2 regions of the Streptomyces sp. NPDC002889 genome follow, and region 1 is predicted to be linked to the other one. Evidence: riboswitches for the same ligand, from Rfam matches in the RefSeq annotation. Region 1 holds a riboswitch; the other holds the start of a gene.

Region 1 (7,506 bases):
ATCACCTGCGACGTGGAGACGTACTGCCTGGGCCGGGCCGCCTCGACCGCCGCCGTGCTGCTCGCCGCGGGCGCACCCGGCAAGCGGATGGCCCTGCCCGGTGCACGGATCGTCGTCCAGCAGCCCTCCTTCGAGGAGCCATTGCGCGGACAGCCGTCCGATCTGGAGATCCATGCCCAGGAATTGCTGCGGCTGCGCACCCAAGTCGCCGGGATGCTGGTGCGCCACACCGGGCAGCCCGCCGAGAGGATCACCGCCGACCTGGAGCGGGACAAGATCTTCAACGCCACGGAGGCCAGGGCGTACGGTCTGGTCGACCATGTCGTCGACAACCGCAAGACCTCGCTCTCCGGGCAGAGGTGAGTGGCACATGCCGCTGCCGGAACTGCCGCCGCTGCCCGCTCTGACCCGCGCAGAGGCCGACTTCGTCGACAGCTACCTCGCCGTGGTCGATCTGCTGGGGCGGATCAACCCTGCACGCTCCGCCCACACCTACGGGGCGCTGCGCGCGGCTCAGGCTCTGGTCGGCCGGGCCGCCGCTCTCAAGGAGGCCCTGACGCTGATGCATACGCGCGGCGAGAGCGAGGTTCACGCCGCGACGCTCGCCGAGGCTCTGCGGGTCCTCGACGGTGAGCGGAGGGCGAACCGGGTGACGATGCCACCTTCAGCCACGAGTTGACGGACTATCTGCTGCCGTCAACCGCCAACGGGGTACTGCCTCCAGTACCCCGTTCGGTGGACTCCGGACGAATTGAGCACCTGCTCAAGGAGTTGCGCAACACGACTACCGGTTTGGCGTAATTGACGGTTTCACCCCTGCACAGCGGGGGTTCGACGTCACGCAAAAGCGATCAAAACGGTACCGAATACCCAAATAGATCAGTCGTGATTAGCTTCACAATAGCCGTTTCAACTCGGAAAACGGACATGTGTGGGTCAGGATCCGTGAGACGACAAGCCCCCGCCACCTTGACGGGGCGGTCCGGGCGGACGCTGAGTCCTGCCGCCGCACCGGATGACTGGTCGACAGAAGTGCATCGGCAGGAGTGGAGGGCCCAGGCAGTACGGGGCGACCGTTTCCTTCGGTCGTCCCTTGGGGTTAAGCCGCTTTCAGCGGCCGGGCGTCTTCGCCGGTCCGAACCCGACAGGTCACCCTTCACAGGCGGCTGACGAAGGGTTGCGCATGACTGCGCAGATTGATCTCCCGCTCCTGCTGTCACGAGCGGGGGCCGTATCGGCACTGACTCTTGCCGTTGTCGGCGGCACACTTGTGGCACCCGGTGGCGCAGCTCCCGCCCAGGCGGTGACCACCCACGCCACCAGGGCACTCGAAGTGGCCGCGTCGAAGAGAGGAGCGCCTTACGGGTACGGCGCCACGGGCCCGCATCTGTTCGACTGCTCAGGGCTGACTCAGTACTCCTACAAGAAGGCGGGCAAACGACTGCCGCGTACCGCCCAGCAGCAGTACAACCGGACCCGCCGTATTTCCGCCGCGGAAAGACAACGCGGCGACCTGGTCTTCTTCCACTACGGCGGTCACGTCTACCACGTAGGGATCTACGCCGGCAGGGGCAGGATCTGGCACTCCCCCAAAACGGGTTCGGTGGTGCGGCGGGACAAGATCTGGTCGAGCAGCGTCCGGTACGGCCGCGTGCGCTGACACCACGACCGATACGGATCACGCTCCCCTGCACCAGTGCGGCAACGGCCGGACCGCGCGCACGGTACGGTGCACGCGCCACCCGTGACGCCTTCCACGGCACGGCCGTCGCAGCCCTCGACCTGCAACACCGGTTCGGCTGCCTGGTGAGTGATCTCGCCGGGCAGCCGCTGATCGGCAGCGCGCCCTCGCATCCTTCCTGCAGGGGCGGATGGCCCTCTGGCGCAGGCGGGGTGCGACGCCCGCCGCGGTGTGCAGGTCGCCGGGCCATGCGCTGGAGTGCGCCTGCTCCGGGGCCTCGGGGTGGCCGTGGTACCGGAGATGGTGGCGGCAATGGCCGCGACTCCGCTGGAGGTACGGCAGTTGGACCCCACCGCTTTGCGCCGGACGATCTCGCTCGTGCGCCGTGGTCCGGAATCGAGTGCCGCCGCGCAGTCGCTATAGGCCCTGCTGCGCGGCGTGTTCGGCCGGACCGGCCGACAGTCCGCGCAGGAGCACCCGGGCTCAGCTCTGTACCGGAACGCTCCAGGGCAGGGCGATCCACACGGTCTTTCCGCCGTCCGCGGTAGGAGTGATCGACAGCCTGCCACCGCACTCCGCGGTGAGGCTGCGGATGATGACCATGCCACGGCCGTTGTCCTGGCGGACCGCGGCGGGCAGCCGCTGCGGCCAGCGCGGATGACTGTCGGTGACTCCGATGCACAGTTGCTCGTCGCGCTCGAGCCGCAGGTCGACGGTGAAGGTGGGCGACTGCCCGAAGGTGTGCTGCACGGCATTGGTAGCCAGTTCGGAAACGATCAGGCGTACGGTGTCGGCTGCTTCGGCCTCGGTCGGCAGCCCCCACCCGGATACGACGCTCGTGACATATCTTCGGGCCACCGAGACCGAGGCGGGATCGCTCGGCAGAGTGACGGATGCTTCTTGGTGGTCTGCCATGGCGACGCTGTCCCTTTCCCACCGGGCCGGTCTCCGACTCGTAGCGGATGAAATGCGAGGACGGCCACGGATTGCGCTGCGCGTCAGACTGCCACTTATCGGGCGTCAGGGACGCCGATCCACCGAGATAGGCATTTATCTGTCGCTCGATGCGGTGAACTCTGCTACGGGAGAGCGTATTTGGGGCGGTGACACCGCCGCGCGTCAACGCATCGGCGCGGCCCGGACGATGGTCTCGACCGCTGCGCCGAGCTGCTGATCGGTGAGGTCGGCCCGGGCCGTGAGCCGGATCCGGGAGATTCCGTCCGGCACCGAGGGGGGACGGAAACACCCGACCACGAGCCCCGCCGCCCGGCAGTCGGCGGCCCACTGCAGCGCTGCCTCCGGTGAGGGCGCCTGGACCGAGACGACCGCGGCGTCCGGACGCGCGGAGATGAGTCCGGCATCGGTCAGCCGCCGGTGCAGCGTCGCCGCCACGTCTCGCGCCCGACCCGCGAGTGCGGGCTCCCGGCGCAGCAGCCGCAGGCTCGCGAGGGCAGCGCCCGCGGCGGCGGGGGCGAGGCCGGTGTCGAAGATGAACGTGCGGGCGGTGTTGACCAGATGGTCGATGACACGGGCCGGGCCGAGGACCGCGCCGCCCTGGCTGCCGAGCGACTTGGACAGCGTGAGCGTGGTGACGACACCTGGACGGCCTGCCAGGCCGACGGCGTCGAGGGCGCCGCGACCGCCGTCGCCGAGCACTCCGAGCCCGTGTGCGTCGTCGACGAGCAACGCTGCGCCGTGCTCACGGCAGGCGTCGGCAAGCGCCGGCAGCGGCGCGGCGTCGCCGTCCACCGAGAACACCGAGTCGGTGACAGCGAGGGCCCGGCGGCCCGGGTGCGCGTCGAGCGTCTTGCGTACGGCGTCCACATCGGTGTGCGGTACGACCGCGGTCTCGGCACGGGAGAGCCGGCAGCCGTCGACGATGGAGGCGTGGTTGCCCGCGTCGGAGACGATCAGCGCGTCGCGGCCGCTGAGCGCGGTCACGGCGGCGAGGTTGGCGGCGTAGCCGGAGGACAGCACGAGGGCTGCCTCGAATCCGCAGAAGGCCGCCAGTTCGCGTTCGAGCTCGGCGTGCAGTGCGGTGCTGCCGGTGACGAGCCGGGATCCGGTGGCCCCCGCGCCCCAGCGGCGGGCAGCCTCGGCCGCGGCCTCGGTGATCTCCGGGCGGCGGGTGAGACCCAGGTAGTCGTTGCTCGCCAGATCGAGCAGGCCGAAGTCGGCGGGGCGCGGCCGGAGCGTCCGTACGAGGCCCGCGCGCTCACGGCGGCGCGACTCGTCGTCGATCCAGTCGAAAGGATCCTGGGGCATGGTGGTCCGGTCCTTTTGTAGGCAGCGCACAGACCTTAACCGGGTGCGCTCGAGGAGTGGATGTGGCCATGCACACACCTCAAACAGACGCTGTTGTGGGGATCCTCCTTGGCCACGGCGTGTGCCGTACGTCAGGATCGACGCCATGGACCTGCTGAACGCACTGGTGGAGAAGGGGCTGCGGCGCGAGCTGCCGACCCGTGAAGAAGCGCTCGCCGTACTGGCGACCTCCGACGACGATCTGCTCGATGTGGTTGCCGCGGCCGGCAAGGTGCGCCGGCAGTGGTTCGGGCGGCGGGTGAAGCTCAACTATCTGGTCAACCTCAAGTCGGGTCTGTGCCCCGAGGACTGTTCGTACTGCTCGCAGCGGCTGGGATCCAAGGCGGAGATCCTCAAGTACACCTGGCTCAAGCCGGACGAGGCATCCGAGGCCGCGGCCGCCGGTGTGGCCGGTGGGGCCAAGCGGGTGTGCCTGGTGGCGAGCGGCCGCGGTCCGACGGACCGGGACGTGGACCGGGTCTCGAAGACGATCGAGGCGATCAAGGAGCAGAACGAGGGCGTGGAGGTCTGTGCGTGCCTCGGGCTGCTCTCCGACGGCCAGGCAGAGCGACTGCGCGACGCGGGCGCCGACGCGTACAACCACAACCTGAACACCTCGGAGGGGACGTACGGGGACATCACGACCACGCACACCTATGCGGACCGCGTGGACACGGTGAACAAGGCGCACGCCGCCGGTCTGTCGGCCTGTTCGGGTCTGATCGCCGGAATGGGCGAGAGCGACGAGGACCTCGTCGACGTCGTCTTCGCGCTGCGTGAACTGGACCCGGATTCGGTACCGGTGAACTTCCTGATCCCGTTCGAGGGCACCCCGCTCGCCAAGGAATGGAACCTCACACCACAGCGCGCCCTGCGCATTCTGGCGATGGTGCGGTTCGTCTGCCCGGACGTGGAGGTACGGCTCGCGGGCGGCCGCGAGGTGCATCTGCGCACGATGCAGCCGCTCGCCCTGCACCTGGTCAACTCGATCTTCCTCGGCGACTATCTGACCAGTGAGGGCCAGGCCGGCAAGGCCGACCTGGAGATGATCACGGACGCCGGTTTCGAGGTGGAGGGTACGGACACCTCGACCCTGCCCGAGCACCGGTCCGGTGGCGGCTGTGCCACGTCCGTGTGCGGCGACGGCGAAGGGGCGGGCGCGTGCTCGGGCGGTCCGGCCACTGCCGAGAAGGCTCCCGACGTCCAGGCGGCGCGCACCGACCTCGTGTCCGTACGCCGCCGTGGTGCCGGCACGGATCTCGCGCCCAATGCCTGAGCTGTCCCCCGCTGAACTGCTGTCCCTGGACCGGGCCCATGTCTGGCATCCGTACGGCCCGATGCCGGGCCGTACGGACCCGCTGGTCGTCGAGTCCGCGTCCGGGGTACGGCTGCGGCTCGCGGAACCCGCCCACGGTCAGCGCGAGTTGATCGACGGCATGTCGTCGTGGTGGTCGGCGATCCACGGCTACAACCACCCGGTTCTCAACGATGCGGCGCACGGCCAGCTGGGGCGGATGAGTCATGTGATGTTCGGCGGGCTCACGCATGAGCCCGCCGTACGGCTGGCCGCCCGGCTGGTGGAGATCACCCCCGAGCCCCTGCGGCACGTCTTCCTGTGCGACTCGGGCTCGGTGTCCGTCGAGGTGGCGGTGAAGATGTGCCTGCAGCACTGGCGATCGGTGGGACGGCCGGAGAAACGGCGGCTGCTGACCTGGCGCGGCGGGTACCACGGGGACACGTGGCAGCCGATGGCGGTGTGCGATCCCGAGGGAGGGATGCACGAGCTGTGGTCGGGTGTGCTGCCGCGTCAGATCTTCGCGGACGCGCCGCCGGCCGAGTACGAGGAGACGTACGCGGACGGGCTGCGCGCTCTGATCGCGCGGCATGCGCACGAGCTGGCCGCGGTGATCGTGGAGCCGGTGGTGCAGGGCGCGGGCGGTATGCGCTTCCACTCCCCCGAGTATCTGCGGGTGCTGCGGGCGGCGTGCGACGAGCACGGTGTGCTGCTCGTCTTCGACGAGATCGCCACCGGGTTCGGCCGCACGGGCGCGCTGTTCGCTGCGGAGCACGGTGGGGTCGCGCCCGATGTGATGTGTGTGGGCAAGGCGCTGACCGGCGGCTATCTCACGATGGCGGCGACGCTGTGCACCTCACGCGTGGCCGACGGAATCTCGCAGGGCGAGATCCCGGTACTGGCCCACGGACCGACGTTCATGGGCAACCCGCTGGCGTCGGCGGTGGCTTGCGCGTCGATCGACCTGCTGCTCGCCCAGGACTGGCAGCAGGAGATCAAGCGCCTGGAGACGGGCCTGCGGGACGGTCTGGCGGAGGCGGCCGGCCGGCCCGGGGTGAAGGATGTCCGGGTGCTCGGGGCGATCGGCGTGGTCCAGCTGGACCACGCGGTGGACATGGAGGCGGCCACGGCGGCGGCGGTACGCGAGGGCGTGTGGCTGCGGCCGTTCCGCGACCTGGTGTACACGATGCCGCCGTACGTGACGGGCGACGAGGATGTGGCCCGGGTGTGCAGGGCGGTGTGCGCGGCCGTGTCCGCGGGATGAGGGCGCGTGGGTGCGTCCCCACGGCGGGGCTCACCTGCCGGGCGCACCGCAGGCCACCGGCGGACGGGCTGCGCCTCGGGCACCCGGCGACACGACCGCGGCCGGCAGACGGGCAGGGCCGCAGCGAACAGAGGAAAGCACCATGCCAGTGATCGTCGTGACCGGAACCGGGACGGAGATCGGCAAGACCGTGGTGACCGCCGCGGTTGCCGCGCTCGCGCGGGCGCGGGGGCGGTCCGTCGCCGTCGTCAAACCCGCGCAGACCGGGGTCGCGCCGGGTGAGGCCGGCGACGTCGAGGAGGTGCGGCGCCTCGCCGGGGAGGTGACCGGCGCCGAGCTCGCCCGTTTCCCCGAGCCGCTCGCGCCCGCCACGGCCGCGCGACGGGCAGGCCTGGTTCCCGTACGTCCCCAGCAGGTGGCCGAGGCCGCGCAGCGGCTGGCGACCCAGCACGATCTGGTGCTGGTCGAGGGGGCGGGCGGGCTGCTCGTCCGGTTCGACGACAGCGGGGCCACGCTCGCCGATGTGGCCGGTGAGCTGGGCGCGCCCGTCCTGGTGGTCGCGCCCGCCGGGCTCGGCACGCTGAACATGACGACGCTGACCGCGGAGGCTCTGCGGACACGGCAGTTGGAGCAGCTCGGGGTGGTCGTGGGCAGCTGGCCCGCCGACCCGGACCTCGCCGCGCGCTGCAATCTGGCGGACCTGCCTCAGGCGGCGGGTGCGCCGCTGCTCGGAGCCGTACCGCAGGGTGCCGGGGCACTGCCACCCGACCGGTTCCGGGAGCAGGCCGGGGACTGGCTCGCTCCCCGGCTCGGCGGCCGCTGGGACGCGGCGGCGTTCACCGCGGCGGCGTTCGACGTGGCCGTACGCTGACCCGCATGCGTGCACGTATCGACGAGATCGTCTTCGATTGTCAGGACCCCGCGCTGCTGGTGCGTTTTTGGGCCGCTCTCCTCGGCGGCGAT
Region 2 (7,506 bases), on a different contig from region 1:
GAGCCCGGCGACCTTGAGCCGGAGGCGGAGGCGGGCCGGGCGGACGTCGGCACACTGGATCTGCCGGAGAGCCTGACGGCCTACCTCTGTGGTCCGCTGCCGTTCATGCGCGCGGTGCGCGGGGACCTGCTGCGCCGGGGTGTGCCCGCCCGGGCGATCCACTACGAGGTGTTCGGCCCGGACCTCTGGATCGGGCAGCAGTAGGCGGGCGAGCCGACAGGTCCGGAGGGGAGCGGACCTGGCCCGGGACGGCCGCGCGACAGCGGGCTGCCCCGGCCGTCCGTCCGCCGGGCGTGCCGCCGGGCGGACGGGGGGCTCAGTGCGCCTTGCCCCTCAGCCGGTCAGGAACGTCAGGTCCAGGCGGGCCAGGCGCTCCGGGTCGTTGAGGATGTCGATCTCGACGATCCTGCCGCCGGTGACCGTGAACGCCATGACCGACAGCGGCTTGCCGCCCGCCGCCGCGACCACGCCCGCCGCTCCGTTGACCAGCGCCGGTCGCGCGGTCTCGGCGAAGCGGGCGAAGGTGATCGCCCGGCCGGCCACCGCCGCGGCGCCGTGGACCACCGCGCCCGGGCGGAACGTGCCGCCGTCGGAGCGGAGCACGACGTCCGGGTCGAGTACGGCGACGAGCGCGTCGAACTCGCCCCCGCGGGCCGCGGTGAGGAACGCCGCCACGACCTCCTGCTGCAGCGCGGGGTCGGGGTCGGGGGCAGGGGCCGAGCCCTGGACCCGGCGGCGGGCACGGCTGGCGAGCTGACGGGCCGCCGCCGGTGTACGGCCCACGACGGGGGCGATCTCGTCGAACGGCACCGCGAACATGTCGTGCAGTACGAACGCGAGACGCTCCGCGGGCGCCAGTGTCTCGAGCACCACGAGCAGGGCGAGACCGACCGAGTCGGCCAGCAGCACCTCGTGCTCCGGGTCGACCGCGTCCGCGCAGCTGACGATCGGCTCGGGCAGACGCACGTCCATCGGCTCCTCGCGCCGGGACACGCGCGAGCGCAGCATGTCCAGGCAGACCCGGCCGACCACCGTGGTGAGCCAGCCGCCGAGGTTCTCGACGCGCTCGGTGTCGGTGCGGCTGAGGCGCAGCCAGGCCTCCTGCACCGCGTCGTCCGCCTCGCTCAGCGAGCCGAGCATCCGGTAGGCGACCGCCCGCAGATGCGTACGGTGCTCCTCGAAGCGCTCCGCCAGGAACTCGGTCTCGTTCATCGTCCACGTCTCCTCGTCGCTGTCCGTCATAGCAATGACGGACAGGAGGGGGTCGATGTGACAGTAATTGGGGGTGAGATCGCCCTGCGGCCGGAAAATGGTCGGGACCACGTTCCGGATGGCGTAAGGTTGTGTTTACCGACGCGGGGTGGAGCAGCTCGGTAGCTCGCTGGGCTCATAACCCAGAGGTCGCAGGTTCAAATCCTGTCCCCGCTACTGCAGGCAGTGGCCCGGTTCCGATCGATGAGATCGGAACCGGGCCGTTGTCGTGTCCGGGACTCGGTGTCGCCCGGTCGGACGACGGTGCGCCGCTGTACGGCGCGGCTGCCGAGAGCCTGGTCAGAGCGCGGTACCGTCCGCAGCCGAGGGCGGACCGGGCAGGAGAGCGATCTTGGGGCGAGAGCAGGGCAGCATCTACAGCGCTCAGCGCATCGTCCGCGCGCTGCCCGCGCTGATGATCGTCGGTGGGGTGGTCTTCGATCTGCTGACCCCGCCCCGGTTCACCGCGGTGCCGATGTTCGCGGCGGCCCCGCTGCTCGCGGCCCCGCTCTTCACCTGGTACGCGACCCTGCTGACCGGGATCGCGGCGATCATGGGTGTGACCGGCCTGCATTTCTACAACCAGTCCATCGGGGAGATCACCTCGTACACCGAGGTGAGCACGGTGGTGACCGTCTCGGGGCTCGCCCTGCTCATCAATCGGGTCGTACGCCGCAGTGGCGAGCGGCTCGCCTCCGCCCGCGTGATCGCCGAGACCGCGCAGCGTGCCGTGCTGCCGCCCCCGTCCGACCGTATCGACGGGCTGCGGGTCGCCGCCCGGTACGAGGCGGCGCAGGCGGATGCGGCCATCGGCGGTGACCTGTTCGCCGTGCAGGAGACCCCGCACGGGGTACGGCTGATCGTCGGGGACGTACGCGGCAAGGGGATGGGGGCGGTGGCGGCTGTGGCCATCCTCATCGGGGCGTTCCGGGAAGCGGCCGAGCAGGAGCGCTCCCTGGAGGGCGTGGCCCAGCGGCTGGACCGGGCGCTGGCGCGCGAGGCGGCCCGGGGAGAGGAGCTCGATGCGATGGAGGGGTTCACCACCGCCGTACTGGGCGAGATCGGCCGCGACGGGGACGTGGTGCTGCTGGTGAACCGCGGCCATCCGGATCCGCTGCTGCTGCACGCCGACGGGGAGCTGGAGAGCCTGGTGCCGTCGGCGGCCTCGCTGCCGCTGGGGATGGGGGAGCTGGACCGGTGGCCGGACCGGGCGGAGGAGTATCCGCTGCCGGCGGGGGCCACACTCCTGCTCTACACCGACGGGCTGTCCGAGGCGCGCGATGCGGACGGGGTGTTCTACGACCCCGGTGCGCGGCTGCGCGGGCGGCAGTTCTCCGGGCCCGAGGAACTGCTGGACACGCTCGTCGAGGACGTGCGGCGGCACACGGGCGGCGGGACGAACGACGACATGGCACTGCTGGCGGTCGGCCGGCCGGCCGAGGGGCAGCCGGAGCGCCGCAGAACCGTCCCGATGGTGGCCACCGACGAGAATTCCGGACGCGCGTGACAGCCGCCGCACACGGCGTGTAATCGAAAGACATCACTCCGCATAACATTTGACGAACCGTCAGAGAGATGGCCTGGATCGAGGGGTGATCAAGTCGCCCGATTCCAGCCTGTTGTGTCCCGGTACGTCCTGGCCGAAGTCGTCAATGATCAGTCGGAACGGCTTGGAATCCGGTACTGGTCTCTATTAACGTTCGATAACGCAGCGCGGTCGTCCCAGCCGTCGTAAGAGACGGCGCCGTGCGCACGCGCCGAATTCCGCAAGGGAACCGGGGAACCACCAATTGGGGTGAATCGGGCGTCTTTTGTCGTGTTGTTCGCGGCCGAAGCGTCCGTAGGAGACCTTCCTGCTCCGAACCCGTCAGCTAACCCGGTAGGCGAGAAGGAAGGAAAGGAGTACGCCTTCGTGGCGTCCAACATGCCTGCCCCCGAAACCGCCTTCAAAACTGATCCCTTCGGTGACGAGGTGGTGGAGCGGGAGTGGGAGGAGTGGAACCCCACCGCGGACTCCGTCCGTCCGGTGCGCGGCCGGCACCGTGTCGTCAAGCAGCGCGGCGGTCTCGCGCGGAGCTCCACCGTGCTCGGCGTCGGCGTGATCGCCGCGGTCGGCGCGGGCGGCATGGCCACCGCACAGGACAAGCCGGCGGTCTCCATATCCCTTCCCGACTCGATCGCGGACAAGCTCCCCGACGCCAAGTCCATTCCGGGCGTGGGCTCCTTGATGTCCGACGACTCGGACACCGGCTACGGGAACGAGAACACCGCCCCCCTCAGCGCGCTGACGACCGCCGTCGACAGCGGCGACGGAGCAGAGGCCGAGCAGAAGGCGGGTGCGGGAGAGGCGCTGCGCGCCAGGATCCTCGCGCAGGCCGAGCAGCAGCAGGCCGAGGCGGACGCCGAGGCGAAGGCGGCCGCGGAGAAGACCGCCGCCGAGCAGGCCGCCGCCGAGGCGGCGAAGCAGCAGAGCACGGCGGAGGCCAAGGCCGCGGAGGAGAAGCGCAAGGCCGAGGAGGCCGCGGAGGCCAAGGCGGAGGCCGAGCGCCTCGCCAAGCTCGCCGCGAGCTACTCGCTGCCGACCTCCTCGTACACGATCACCTCCACCTACGGCGAGTCCGGCTCCATGTGGTCCTCCGGCCAGCACACCGGCCTGGACTTCGCCGCGCCGACCGGCACCCCGGTCAAGGCCGTGCACAGCGGCACCGTCAAGTCGGCGGCCTGGTCCGGCTCCTACGGTTACCGCATCGTCCTCGAGCTCGAGGACGGCAGCGAGGTCTGGTACGCCCACCTCTCCTCCATGACCGCGAGCGCGGGCCAGAAGGTGAGCACCGGCGAGACCATCGGGCGCGTCGGCGCGACCGGCAATGTCACCGGACCCCATCTGCACCTCGAGGTTCACACCGCGGGCGGCTCGGGCCTCGACCCGATGGCATGGCTGCGGGACAAGGGCCTCACGGTCTGACGAACCGAGGGTCTGCCGGTCTCTCCGGGGCCGGCAGACCGACGGCCGAACCGGCAGCCGCGAGATAGGCAGGCCGACTGCCTGGCCGGTGCCAGCCAGGCAGTCCCGTCCGGCCGCCCCGTTGCAGCCTTGCGAGGTGTACGGGTCCCGGGTCGGGCGGCGCCCCCGTCGGCAACCGGTACGTCCCGGACAACCGCCCCTCCCGAACTCCGACCGCCCGCCCCCTCGCCCGCCCGGTGAGCCAGGGGCCGGTCGGCTTCCGGCCCCCTGCTGGGCTGGCGCGGCGGCGTATCCCCAGGGCTCCGGCGGCACACCCCCCGGCGTCAGGGCTGCCGGAATACCCCGCCCCGGCCGCGTTGTTGATCGCGCCATGACTTCTCTCCGCACCCTCGGCTCGTCCGACCTGGCGGTCTTCCCGCTCGCCCTCGGCGGCAATGTCTTCGGCTGGACGGCCGACGAGACGCAGTCCTTCGCCGTGCTCGACGCGTACGCCGCCGCCGGCGGCAACTTCGTCGACACCGCCGACTCCTACTCCTCGTGGGCCCCCGGGAACGAGGGCGGCGAGTCCGAGACCGTCATCGGCAACTGGCTGGCCGCGCGCGGCAACCGCTCCGAGATCGTCGTCGCCACCAAGGTCGGCGCCCACCCCCGGTACAAGGGCCTGTCCGCGGCCACCATCAAGGGGGCGGCCGAGGCGTCGCTGCGCCGGCTGCGCACCGACCACATCGACCTGTACTACACGCATTTCGACGACCCGGCCGTCCCCGTCGAAGAGATCATCACCGCACTCGACCAGCTGGTGAAGGACGGCAAGGTACGGGCCATCGCCGCCTCCAACCTCAGCGCCGAGCGGCTGAAGTCCTCCCTCGACTTCTCCGACAGGGAGGGCCTGGCGCGCTATGTGGCGCTCCAGCCGCACTACAACCTGGTCTCGCGTGACACCTACGAGGGCGAACTGCGGGAGACGGCCGCCGCCGGCGGTCTCGCCACCGTCCCCTACTACGCGCTCGCGTCCGGATTCCTCACCGGCAAGTACCGGCCGGGTACGACGGTGGACAGCGCCCGGGCCCAGGGCGCGGGCAGGCATCTGGAGACCGAGCGCGGCCTGAGGGTCCTCGCCGCGCTCGACAAGGTCGCGACCGCACGCGGCGCCGAGCCCGCGACCGTCGCCCTGGCCTGGCTGGCCTCACAGCCGACCGTCGCGGCTCCGATCGCCTCCGCCCGCATGGTGGAGCAGTTGCCCGCCCTGGTCGCGGTCGCCGGCCTGGAGCTGACCGAGGACGAGCTGGCCGAGCTGAGCGCCGCGTCCGCGTAGGGATCTGTCAGGTGCGGTAGGGGTTGGGGCCGCCGTAGTTGCGGTACGGCGGCGGCACCCGCACGCGGCCGGTGGCCTGCGCCGCATAGGTGAGCGAGGGACCGGCCACCTCCCTGCGCTGCCACAGATGGTGCAGCAGCTCCTGCTCGCGCTCCACGAAGTCCGGGCCCGCCGCGCCGCGGTGGGCCCGGTGGCGCAGAAAGGCGAGCGACGTCGCGAACGCCTCGTACTCCGACACCGCATGCCCCGCCGCAGGGCCGTACGTACGCCTGGCGAAATCGCGCGCCATCGTGCGCGCCCGCATGGAGGACAGCGCGGGCGGCTCGGCCGGCGACAGCCAGCCGGCCGCCGCGTATGCGGGCAGCTGGGTGGATATCGTGCCGAGCTCCCGCTGCCGGGTCCAGATCGTCAGCCAGGTCAGCAGCCCGAACGCGGGCACCATGAACGCCGCGTACACCGCGTAGAAGCCCCATGGGCCGAACAGCGACACGGAGCCGTTCCACAGCGCGTGCATGCCCATCGCGAGAACGAGGCCGAGCAGCGGCAGCGCGATACGGAGGATCCGCCGGGCGGCCAGCGCGGCGATCCCGAAGCCGATGCCGGTCAGCACCGTGAAGAGCGGGTGCGCGAAGGGCGACATCACGACGCGTACGAAAAAGGTCGCGGCGGTCACCGACCCGAGGCCCGAGGTGCCGATCTCCTGATCCTCGCCGAACGCGCTGCCGAGGTAGAGGATGTTCTCGGTGAAGGCGAAGCCGGTCGCGGTGAAACCGGCCACCACCACGCCGTCGACGATCCCTGTGAAGTCCCGGCGGCGGAAGAGGAAGAGCAGCAGGATCGCGACGGCCTTCGCGCTCTCCTCGACGACCGGGGCGACGACGATCGCGCCGAGCGTGTCCGCGGATGCCGGATCGGCGGTCGCCGTGGCTATCCAGCGGGTCGCGAAGGTGTTCGCGATGATCGCGATCAGTGCGGCGGCGCAGGCGCCCCAGGAGAACGCGAACAGGAGATTGCGCCAGGGGCCCGGCTCGACCCGGTCCAGCCAGCGGAAAGCCGCCATCAGCAGCGGGACGGGGAGGGTGGCGAGACCGAGGCCCACCAGCAGGCCCTGGGTGCCGGTCTGTTCGCGTACGAGTGCCAGGATCACCAGGCCGCACAGGGCGAGCAGCGTGATCAGCACGCCCGCGCGGACCGCCTTGCTGCGCCACACCCGGCGAGCGCGCGGCCGGTAGCGCGGGCGGCCACGTCGCGGCACCGCGCTGAGCAGCTCCGCGATCTGCTGCTGCTCGCACGCGGGCACCGCCGGATGCGACTGCCCCTGCGGGAAGTTCGGCGGTGACGCGTGCTGCTCGGACGACTCGGACACCCGTCGACCCTAACGAGGGTCACTGACAACGGGCCATGGCGCCCGCCACGGCGGGGGAGTTCCCCGAGTCACGCCTCGGGCAGGGTGCGGCGGAACAGCAGGTCGTGCACCGTGTGGCCCTTGTCCAGGCCCTGTCCCTCGAAGCGGGTCAGCGGCCGGAAGGCGGGGCGCGGGGCGTAGCCGCCGTTCTCCTCGGTGTTCTCGAAGTCGGGGTGTGCCGAGAGCACCTCGAGCATCTGCTCGGCGTACGGCTCCCAGTCGGTCGCGCAGTGCAGCACCGCGCCGGCCTTGAGGCGCTGTGCGGCGAGGGTGAGAAACTCGGGCTGGATCAGCCGCCGCTTGTGGTGCCGCTTCTTGGGCCAGGGATCCGGGAAGTAGACCCGCAGCCCGTCGAGCGAACGGGGCGGGAGCATCTCCCGCAGCAGAATGATCGCGTCGCCGTTGGCCACGCGGATGTTGGACAGCCCGTTCCGCTCCGCGAGACCGAGGAGGTTGCCCTGCCCGGGGGTGTGGACATCGACCGCGAGAATCCCGGTCTCCGGGTCGTCGGCGGCCATCTGAGCGGTGGCCTCGCCCATACCGAACCCGATCTCCAGGACGACGGGCAGC

What was found. Region 1 has a riboswitch for cyclic di-AMP ahead of ACFYWI_RS22160 (C40 family peptidase). Riboswitches for the same ligand answer to the same signal wherever they lie in the genome.
Region 2: it holds a riboswitch for cyclic di-AMP, as region 1 does, so the genes downstream of both, ACFYWI_RS27925 (M23 family metallopeptidase) here and ACFYWI_RS22160 (C40 family peptidase) in region 1, are expected to answer to the same signal.

The regions. Positions count from the first base shown of each region.
Region 1 covers NZ_JBIAPT010000014.1:95,897-103,402, reverse strand. Annotated here, with positions in the region: gene ACFYWI_RS22170 (ATP-dependent Clp protease proteolytic subunit) at 1-363, shown strand, start outside; gene ACFYWI_RS22165 (hypothetical protein) at 371-679, shown strand; cyclic di-AMP (ydaO/yuaA leader) riboswitch at 1,015-1,181, shown strand; gene ACFYWI_RS22160 (C40 family peptidase) at 1,184-1,660, shown strand; gene ACFYWI_RS22155 (ATP-binding protein) at 2,165-2,596, opposite strand; gene ACFYWI_RS22150 (8-amino-7-oxononanoate synthase) at 2,801-3,946, opposite strand; gene bioB (biotin synthase BioB) at 4,092-5,261, shown strand; gene ACFYWI_RS22140 (adenosylmethionine--8-amino-7-oxononanoate transaminase) at 5,254-6,543, shown strand; gene bioD (dethiobiotin synthase) at 6,686-7,414, shown strand; gene ACFYWI_RS22130 (VOC family protein) at 7,420-7,506, shown strand, end outside.
Region 2 covers NZ_JBIAPT010000021.1:15,313-22,818, reverse strand. Annotated here, with positions in the region: gene ACFYWI_RS27945 (globin domain-containing protein) at 1-204, shown strand, start outside; gene sigJ (RNA polymerase sigma factor SigJ) at 334-1,212, opposite strand; tRNA gene ACFYWI_RS27935 (tRNA-Met) at 1,355-1,428, shown strand; gene ACFYWI_RS27930 (PP2C family protein-serine/threonine phosphatase) at 1,601-2,758, shown strand; cyclic di-AMP (ydaO/yuaA leader) riboswitch at 2,997-3,152, shown strand; gene ACFYWI_RS27925 (M23 family metallopeptidase) at 3,164-4,216, shown strand; gene ACFYWI_RS27920 (aldo/keto reductase) at 4,587-5,531, shown strand; gene ACFYWI_RS27915 (PrsW family intramembrane metalloprotease) at 5,539-6,897, opposite strand; gene trmB (tRNA (guanosine(46)-N7)-methyltransferase TrmB) at 6,966-7,506, opposite strand, start outside.